3 regions of the Paracoccus sp. P2 genome follow, and region 2 is predicted to be linked to each of the others. Evidence: riboswitches for the same ligand, from Rfam matches in the RefSeq annotation. Region 2 holds a riboswitch; each other region holds the start of a gene.
The links. Region 2 has a riboswitch for thiamine pyrophosphate ahead of thiC (phosphomethylpyrimidine synthase ThiC). Riboswitches for the same ligand answer to the same signal wherever they lie in the genome.
Positions count from the first base shown of each region.

Region 1: linked by a shared signal. The riboswitch ahead of ACDP63_RS21295 (TenA family protein) and the one ahead of thiC (phosphomethylpyrimidine synthase ThiC) in region 2 are both predicted to bind thiamine pyrophosphate.
Region 3: linked by a shared signal. The riboswitch ahead of thiD (bifunctional hydroxymethylpyrimidine kinase/phosphomethylpyrimidine kinase) and the one ahead of thiC (phosphomethylpyrimidine synthase ThiC) in region 2 are both predicted to bind thiamine pyrophosphate.

Region 1 covers NZ_JBGOSN010000055.1:15,395-18,595, forward strand. The annotation lists gene ACDP63_RS21290 (AI-2E family transporter) at 1-963, opposite strand, end outside; TPP riboswitch at 1,156-1,287, shown strand; gene ACDP63_RS21295 (TenA family protein) at 1,353-1,994, shown strand; gene ACDP63_RS21300 (NUDIX hydrolase) at 1,998-2,471, opposite strand; gene ACDP63_RS21305 (TIGR02300 family protein) at 2,544-2,864, opposite strand; gene ACDP63_RS21310 (M48 family metallopeptidase) at 3,013-3,201, shown strand, end outside.
Region 2 covers NZ_JBGOSN010000016.1:45,381-48,581, forward strand. The annotation lists gene thiC (phosphomethylpyrimidine synthase ThiC) at 1-1,465, opposite strand, end outside; TPP riboswitch at 1,545-1,664, opposite strand; gene ACDP63_RS12060 (DUF3100 domain-containing protein) at 2,104-2,919, shown strand; gene ACDP63_RS12065 (hypothetical protein) at 2,924-3,201, shown strand, end outside.
Region 3 covers NZ_JBGOSN010000007.1:107,809-111,009, reverse strand. The annotation lists gene ACDP63_RS07000 (DMT family transporter) at 1-683, opposite strand, end outside; gene ACDP63_RS06995 (HAD family hydrolase) at 926-1,528, opposite strand; TPP riboswitch at 1,715-1,818, shown strand; gene thiD (bifunctional hydroxymethylpyrimidine kinase/phosphomethylpyrimidine kinase) at 1,886-2,713, shown strand; gene ACDP63_RS06985 (FAD-dependent oxidoreductase) at 2,710-3,201, shown strand, end outside.

The DNA of each region.
Region 1 (3,201 bases), on a different contig from region 2:
CAGCTCGCAGGTGCCCCAGATGAACAGCGCCGCCCCCTCGACGGGCGAGCCGCTGGCCACCAGATAGGCCGAGACCAGGGTGAAGGACAGCGGCGCCCCGCCGGGGATCAGCGCCATGAAGCCGGTGATGACCCCGAAGGTCACCGGCGAGGGCACGCCGGCCAGCCAATAGGCGACGCCCAGGATCACCCCCTCGCCGATGGCGATCAGCGTCATGCCGGTCACGGTCGAGCTGATGGTGGCGGGCACGACGCGCGACAGCCGGCTCCAGCGGTCGGGCAGGATGCGGCGGCCGACCTGGTCGATCTGCGCCACGATCTTGTCGCCGTCGCGATACAGCACGAACAGCGTGATCAGCATGAACAGCAGGGTCAGCGCCAGGTGGAAGGCCAGCGTTCCCGCCGTCACCGCGCCGCGATAGATCGCGCCGATATTCGAGCCGCTGACCAGCTGCACGATCTCGCTGATGCCGCCGGGTCGGCCGATATAGGTCTGCCAGTTCTCGTCCAGCCAGTCGCCGACCTGCGGCAGTTCGACCATCCAGCCCGGCGTCGGCGCGCCCGAGCTGTTGATCAGGATGGCCCAGTTGATCCAGTCGCGCAGTTCGCGGAAGGCATAGATCAGTGCCATGGCGATGGGGATCAGCAGGAAGCAGACCAACACCAGCACCAGCAGCGTCGCCGCGCCGGTGCGGCCCAGGTTCAGCTGATAGGCCGCGCGTTCGCGCAGGGGCCAGCTGGCCAGCGCGATCACCATGGCCGCCAGCACCGGCACCAGGAAGCCGTGGAAGAAATAGATCGAGGCCGCCACGATGGCCAGCAGCAGCCAGCGCGCGGCCGAGATATTGGTCAGCAGGGGAGGCCGGTGCAGCCGCAGCCCGACCTGTTTCGGGCTCTGCCGCGGTGCGGCGGGATCGTTCAGCTCTGTCGCGGTCGTGGGTTTCGGCATTTCGCCTGTCGTCATGGTCCCGATCCTGGCAGGGGACGGGGTAGTGCCCGCCCTGCCGTAACGAGATAACATCTGGCCCCCGGCTGCAAGCTGGAATGCCGCCTCGGGCCCGGCCAGCCACGCATTTCGCGGCTCACGATTCTGTGGGCGGAACGATGCCCGCCGCGCCCTGCGGGAGGTGACAGCCGCCGCCCTCCGCGCTAGTCTGGCGCCACCAAGGGGAGCCCCGGCAAGGGGCTGAGAAACCGCTGGCCTTACGCAACCTGGCGACGGGCGGCGCGGTGACCCTTCGAACCTGACCCGGATCATGCCGGCGGAGGAATGGGAATGATCGACCTGCCTTTTGCCGGCCTTACCCGCAAGGCCGCCCGCAGCGACGGCCTTGCCCCAGCCATGAGGGCATGATGACCGAAAGCTTCTTCGAAACCCTGCGCCGGGAATGTGCGACGGAATGGTCCGCCGCCGTCGGCCACCGCTTCGTGCGCGAACTGTGCGACGGCAGCATCGCGGATGCGGTGATGGCGCGCTACCTGGTGCAGGACCACCGTTTCCTCGACGCCTTCCTGACGCTTCTGGGCGCGGCCATCGCCTCGGCCGACCGCTTCGAATCGCGGCTGCGCTTCGGGCGCTTCGCCGGCATGGTCTCGGGCGAGGAGAACGACTATTTCCTGCGCGCCTTCGCCGCGCTCGGCGTGGGCGAGGCGGACCGTGCCGCCATTCCCGACAGCGCGCCCATGGCGGGATTCCAGGCGCTGATGCGCGAGGCGGCGGCGACGCGTGCCTATCCCGCCGTGCTGGCGGTGCTGAACGTGGCCGAGGGGCTTTATCTCGACTGGGCCATGCGCGCGCCTAAGCCGCTGCCCGAGAATTTCGTCCACGCCGATTGGATCACGCTGCACGACAACCCGTTCTTTCGCGATTTCGTGGGCTTCCTGCGGGATGAGTTCGACCGCGCCGGACCCGAGGCCGCAGAGCAGGCGCGGGATTTCTTCCGCCGCGCGGTCACGCTGGAACTGGCATTTTTCGACGATGCCTATGCAGTTTAGCCGTCAGTCCTCGATGATTTCGATGTCGGGCGGGCTGCCGGGCGGCCCGCTTGCGCGATAGTCCAGCACGATGCGCGCAAGCCCGACCGGGGCCAGCCGCTCGGATGTGTGGCGCATCTCGTCAAGGCTCCACCAGCGAAATTCGCGGATGGTGCCGGCCTCGGGGGCGTCCTGGACCGCCGGGGTGAAAGCGGCGGTCTCGATCAGGAAATAATCCTCGGCTTGCCGCCAGCGCCGCTGGTGCAGCGTCATCGCCACGCGGCGGCGCCAGACCAGCGGGCCTAGGGCGGGCAGGGCGAATCCCAGTTCCTCGGCCAGTTCGCGGCGCAGGGTCTGTTCCGGCGTCTCGCCCGGTTCCGCGCCGCCGCCGGGGGTGATCCACCAGTCGCCGCCACCGTAATCGACCCGCATCAGCAACACCCGGTCCTGCGGGGTCAGCAGGATGGCGCGCATGGCCTGTCTGTCGATGGTCCGCATCGTCCTTGCCATGAAAAAAAGGCCCCGGCGGCGCGGTCGCGCTCCGGGGCCTGGGTTGGTCAGGAAAGGGGGTTATTCGTCGTCATTGTCCGGCACGTCGGCGATGTCGTCCAGCGACATGTCGCCGTCATCGTCATCGTCCAGCAGATCGTCGTCCAGATCGCCGGTATCGGCGTCATCGTCCAGATCCTCGTCATCGGCCAGATCTGTCTGGTCCGTGTCACGCGAAGCGGTCTTTTCCGAGATCAGCGAGCGCGAGCGGCCGTTGGTCAGGCTTTCCACGGTAAATTCCGCGCCGCAGGCCGGGCAGGTCATCGGATCGTTCATCAGGTCGTAAAAGCGCGTCGCGCAATGGGGGCAAAGGCGTTTCGTGCCCCATTCCTCTTTGGGCATGGTGTTCTCTTTCTGCCGCGTTCAGCTAAATCCGCTGTCCCCTGCCACAGCCGGGGCAGGCTGTCAAAGCCTTTTCCCCCTTGCGGGCGGCCGGTGGTGCGGGGGAAAGATGGGCAGAGGCACGGCCCTTCGCAAGATGGGGGAACGGATGGACAGGATTCTGGTCGGTGGCGACATCCCGGTGACGCTGCGGCGCTCGGCCAGGGCGCGGCGCATGACCCTGCGCGTGGTGCGCGCGGGGGGCGAGGTGGTGCTGACCCTGCCCAGCCGCGCCAGCCTGTCGGACGGCCGCGCCTTTGCCGAATCGCGGACCGAATGGCTGCGCCAGACCCGCGCC
Region 2 (3,201 bases):
TGACGCCGGTCTTCACGTCATCGCGGTCGGGCAGGCCCAGATGTTCCTTGGGCGTGACATAGCACAGCATCGCCGTGCCGAACCAGCCGATCATCGCCGCGCCGATGCCGCTGGTGATGTGGTCGTAACCCGGCGCGATGTCGGTGGTCAGCGGCCCGAGGGTGTAGAACGGCGCCTCGCCGCAGATCTCCAGCTGCTTGTCCATGTTCTCCTTGATCTTGTGCATGGGCACATGGCCTGGGCCCTCGATGATCACCTGGCAATCTCTGGCCCAGGCGATCTTCGTCAGCTCGCCCAGGGTTTCCAGTTCGGCGAATTGCGCCGCATCGTTGGCATCGGCGATGGAGCCGGGCCGCAGCCCGTCGCCAAGGCTGAAGCTGACGTCATAGGCGCGCATGATGTCGCAGATCTCCTCGAAATGCTCGTAGAGGAAGCTTTCGCGGTGATGATGCAGGCACCATTTCGCCATGATCGAGCCGCCGCGCGACACGATCCCGGTGACGCGGTCCACCGTCAGCGGGATGTGGCGCAGCCGCACCCCGGCATGGATGGTGAAATAATCGACGCCCTGTTCGGCCTGCTCGATCAGCGTGTCGCGAAAGACTTCCCATGTCAGGTCTTCGGCCACGCCGCCGACCTTTTCCAGCGCCTGATAGATCGGCACGGTGCCGATGGGCACGGGCGAATTGCGGATGATCCATTCGCGGATGTTGTGGATGTTGCGGCCCGTGGACAGGTCCATCACCGTGTCCGCGCCCCAGCGCGTCGCCCAGACCATCTTGTCCACCTCTTCGGCCATGGACGAGGTGACGGCGGAATTGCCGATATTGGCGTTGATCTTGACCAGGAAATTGCGGCCGATGATCATCGGCTCGGCCTCGGGGTGGTTGATATTGGCCGGGATGACCGCCCGCCCGCGCGCCACCTCGTCGCGCACGAACTCGGGCGTGACGAAATCGGGGATCGCGGCGCCGAAATCCTGCCCGTCGCGGGCCAGCGCCTCTTTCGCGGCCTTGCGGCCCAGGTTTTCGCGGATGGCGACGAATTCCATTTCCGGCGTGACGATGCCCGCGCGGGCATAGGCCAGCTGGGTGACGGCGCTCCCGTCCCGCGCCCGCAAGGGCCGGTGCCGGACGGGAAATTCCGGCGTCAGCCGGTCGCCGGCGACGAAGCCGTTATCCTCGGGCTTCACATGCCGGCCCTGATAGGCCTCGACATCGCCACGCGCCGCGATCCAACCGTCCCGCAGGCGCGGCAGGCCGCGTTCGATGGCGATCTCGGCGGCGGGATCGGTATAGGGCCCCGAGGAATCATAGACCGTCACCGGCGGTTCCGCGGCACTTGGATGCAAGGCTATCTCGCGCATGGGCACGCGAATGTCGGGATGAAGCACGCCGGGCTTGAACACCTTGGTCGAGGCGGGCAGCGGTCCGGTCGTGACCGTCAGGGTTTCTTTGGATGTCATGTCGAGGCTCCTCGCGTCGCAGCATTGGAGACCCAGCACTGACGGGAAGGAAAAGGATGCCCCATTGGTCGCAGCGACCGGCAAGGCATCCGCACCGTCCCTACGCCAGCATGAACTGGATCAGGTTCATAGGGTCCCTGCGCTGCCTCGCGGCCCAGCAGTATCTCAGCCCCTTGTCGGGACACCCCTGGTGAGATGCGCAGCATGCGAAGCGGGGCCGGGGATGTCAATAACCAGAGCGGGCGTTTCCTTTACGCGCCGCCGCGCCCGCGGGCGGGCCGCGCCGGCAACGGCCTCGCCCCGCCGGTCCCGGCGGCGAATTTCGCCGGCGATCACGGCCTGATGCCTTTGGGGCAGCGGGCCAGGGCGGGCCAGGCGGCAGGGTCCGGGAAGCCGGCGCCTCGCCACGCTCCCGGCGACCGGGCGCACCGGTTGAAGGCCGTCGCAGCCGCGGCATTCGCCCTGCGGGGGCGTGCTGAAACGGGCGGCGCTTCCGACCGCTCGATCTGCTCGGAACGCCGCGGCCCGCTGCATGTCGTTGCTGTCCGGGCAACGCGATGTTCCAGTTCGCGGGCTGGTCGATCCTTCACGAAGATTTCATAGTCCGACAAAAACCGCCACAACAGAGAGGAAATCCCATGCGGGAAACCCCTGCCTTCAGCCCTGGAACCTGGGCGTTGCACGGCCTGGTGCTTATCATCGTCTGCATCGCCGAGGCGATCGGCGTCCTGAGGCTGCCCATCGGCATCGCTGCCATCATCCTGCTGCCGATGCTTTATGCCTTTGCCATGGGCATCGTGCTGAATCCGAACATCACCCGCGCGACGAGGCGGTTGCTGACGCCCGGCGTGCAGAAATTCGCCGGCGGCATGATCACCATCGCGATCACCCCCTTCGTCGCCAAGTTCGGCACGACGGTCGGCCCCCAGATCCAGGCCATCATCGACGCCGGCCCCGCCCTGATCCTGCAAGAGATCGGCAACCTCGGCACCATCGCCATCGCCTTTCCCGTCGCCGTCTTCCTGCTGCGGATGGGACGCGAGACCATTGGCGCGGTCTATTCCATCGACCGAGAGCCGAACCTGGCCCTGATCGCCGAGAAATACGGCCTCGACAGTCCCGAAGGCGCGGGCGTCATGGGCGTCTATGCCACCGGCACGCTCATCGGCACCTTCGTCTTCGCCATCATGCCGCCCTTGATCCATGCGCTTGGCCTTTTCGACGTCCGCGCCCTGGCCATGTCCTGCGGCGTCGGGTCGGGATCCATGCTGGCGGCCTGCACGGGCGCCCTCGTCAATGTCGTTCCCGAGCAGAAGGATCTGATCCTTGGCCTGGCGGGTGCCTCGAACGTGCTGACCTATGCCACCGGGCTTTATGTCGGCATGTTCGTCGCCCTGCCGCTGACCGAATGGCTGTTCCGCAAGGCCCGGCCCGAGCTTTACAACCAGGGATGAGATCATGAGCAAGACCGCTGACAACCTGCCCCTGGGCAATGAGGAACTGGACGAGCGCCGGATTCGCATCGGCGAAACCGCGATCCTGCTGCTGATCGCCTGCGTCATCGGCACGATCTCGAACTATGTCTCGACCGGCATCGGCGCGCTCGAAGCCCTGCCGGGGATGGGCTTCCTGTATCTCTGCTCGGTCGTCGGGCTGATGCTGGCCCGGTTCGTGCCGTTTTACCTGCCGGCCGTCGCCTGGGTGTCGCTGATCGCCATCGTCGCCACGATCCCCGG
Region 3 (3,201 bases), on a different contig from region 2:
AGCGGCGACAGCAGCCCCACGCCGAAGGCGGTCCACCAATGGCCCCGCATCGCCTCCATGAAGCGGTAAGGGTTGGCGAGGACCAGCGGCAGCAGCAGGAAGAACCGCAAAAGGTTCGAGAACCAGTCCAACACCACCGGCGCGATGCCAAGGGCTTTTACCGCATAGGCATCCACCACCGTGTAGCTGGCGATCAGCCCGCCCGTCGCGGCGCCCCACCGAACACCCGCCTGCCCGCCAGGGCGGGTGAGTGCGGCAAGCTTTCCCTGCGTGGCGATCAGCATGATGCCGAGAACGACAAGGACCAGCCCGACCAGGCCCGTGCCGGTCGGGCTTTCCCCCAGGATCAGGAATGCGCCGATCGAGGACAGCATCGGCCCGGTCCCCCGCGCCACCGGATAGACCACCGACAAGTCCGCCACCCTGTAGCCGCGTTGCAGGCAGAGGCTGTAGGCCAGATGAATCAGCCCGCTGAACAGAACAAAGCCGATGCCTTCCCTGGTCCAGTTGATGCCTCCCTGAACCAGCAGCCAAGCCACCCATGGCGCATAAGCGACGCAGGCGACCAGATTATAGGCAAAGACGAACACCGGCCCGACCGAGGCGGCACGTTTGGCCAGCAGGTTCCAGCTGGCATGGATGAAGGATGCGAGAACGACAAGAAACAGCGAGGCAAGCGTCATTGAGATCCCCTTTGCGCCATCGGCGCGGTTGATCTCGACGTCTCCTCCCCTGGGCTTTTGTCCCTTGGGTGCAGCCAGGGAACTCCCCCGGTCTCTGCAACGCTCGGTCCTGCGGCGGCCCATATGGGTCGGCCCGGAACCCTAGTTGCCACTCGGTCGATGCCGGGATTCTAACCGTTGTGGGACAGGAACATCAAGAGCCGACCGACCGCTTCGCCCCGCAAAGCGGACTAGCCTCCCCCTTAAATCACCCCGCGCCGCGCCAGTTCCCGGCCCAGCGCCTCGGCGCCGGTAAAGTGAATCCCGTCCATGCCCAGCGCGCGGGCGCCCTCGACATTGGCCGGGCTGTCGTCGATGAAGATGCAGTCCCCGGGCCGCAGCCCGTTGCGGTCCATCAGCAGCCGAAAGATCGCCGGATCGGGCTTCAGCGCGCCGACCTGGCCCGAGACCAGGATGTCGGCGAACAGCCCGCCCAGCCGGGGATGCAGCTCCAGCGCATGCGGCCAGGTCTCGGCCGACCAGTTGGTCAGCGCATAAAGCGGCACGCCGCGCGCCAGCAGCGCCTCGGCCACCGCCCAGCTGCCGGGCACGGTCTTTTCTATGGTGACGGGAAAGGCCGCCAGATAGCCCGCCAGATGCCGCGCCTCGTCGCCATGCTCGGCGCGGGCGGCGGCCAGCCCCTCGGCAAAACTGCGCCCGCCGTCCTGCATCCGGTTCCAGCCGGGAAAGTCGATGCGGGCCATCCAGGTCTCGGCCTCGGCCCGGCTGGTGAAGACATCCGCAAAGGCCAACGCCGGATCCCAGTCGATCAGCACCCCGCCCAGGTCGAAAATCACGCTTTTCATCGCATCCTTCCGCATTTCGCCGCGCCCAGATCGGCCGGAATTCCGGGCGGTGTAAAGCCCGAAACCGCCGCCGCCCGCCGGCCATCTTGGCTGGCAAGGCGGACGGATGCATGACAGCGCCGCGACGGGCCGGCCGCGCGCAGCCCTTGCAATAAGGGGCGCCGGGGCCTAGTGTCACGCGGAAGACTCATACACTTGGGGAGCCCCGCACGGGGCTGAGAGGTGCCCGGCACCGACCCATCGAACCTGATCCGGGTCATGCCGGCGTAGGGAAGGGTAGAGTGACGCGGCCCGCAATCCCAGGCCGCCACCCATCCGCCCCGCGTCCCCATGCCCGGCCGAAACGAAAGGCGGGCCATGTCGGGATTGCAGCCCCATCCCATCGCGCTGACCATCGCCGGCTCGGACAGCGGCGGCGGCGCCGGAATCCAGGCCGACCTGAAGGCCTTCTCGGCGCTGGGCGTCTATGGCGCCTCTGTGATCACGGCGATCACCGCGCAGAACACCCGCACCGTCGCCGCGGTCGAGGCGGTCAGCCCGGCCATGGTCGCGGCGCAGATCGACGCGGTCTTCGGCGATCTCGAGGTGCGCGCGGTCAAGATCGGCATGGTCGGCGGCGCCGATGTGATCACGGTCGTCGCCGACCGGCTGGCGGCGCTGCTGGCGGACAATCCGGTGCCGGTGGTGCTGGACCCGGTGATGGTGGCGAAATCCGGCGACGCGCTTTTGCCGGACGATGCCGTCTCGGCGCTGCGCGAGCAGCTGATCCCGCTGGCGACCGTGCTGACCCCGAACCTGCCCGAGGCGGCGCGGCTTCTGGGTCGCCCCCCCGCCGCGACGCCCGAGGAGATGCGCGAGCAGGGCGAGGCGCTGCGCGCCCTGGGCGCCGACCATGTGCTGATGAAGGGCGGTCATGCGACCGAAGACAGCTGCACCGACCTTCTGGTCGGGCCCCAGCCGCTGACCCTGACGGCCCCGCGCCAGCAGACGCCCAACACCCACGGCACTGGCTGCTCGCTGTCCTCGGCCATCGCGGCAGGGCTGGCGCAGGGGCTGACGGTGGCGCAGGCCGTGACCCGCGCCCATGGCTGGCTGCAGGCCGCCATCGCCCACGCCGACGAATTGTCGGTCGGACTGGGGCACGGCCCGGTGCATCATTTCCACGAGTTCTGGAGGCAGGCATGAACCAGATCACCATCCTGGGCGCCGGGGTCATGGGCCTGTGCATCGCCACCGAACTGGCGGCGCGCGGCATCCTGCCGCGCATCATCGACCCGGCCGGCAAGCCCGGATCCCAGGCCTGCAGCTGGCGCGCCGGCGGGATGCTGGCGCCCTATTGCGAGGCCGAAAGCGCCGAGCCGGCGGTGCTGCGCCTGGGCCTCGATGCCGCCGACTGGTGGCAGGCGAATGGCGCCGAGGTCATCCGCCGCGGCACGCTGGTCCTGGCGCCCTCGCGCGACCGGGCGGAACTCGACCGCTTTGCCCGGCTGACCGAGGCGCATCAGCCGGTGAACGGCGAGGAAGTCGCGGCGCTGGAGCCGGAGCTGGCCGGCCGCTTCCCGCGCGGCCTGCATTTCGCCACCGAGGCGCACCTGAACCCGCGCGCCGCCCTGCTGGCCCTGCGCGACCGGCTGGAGGCGCAGGGCGTCGCCATCGAAACCGAGGGCACGCCC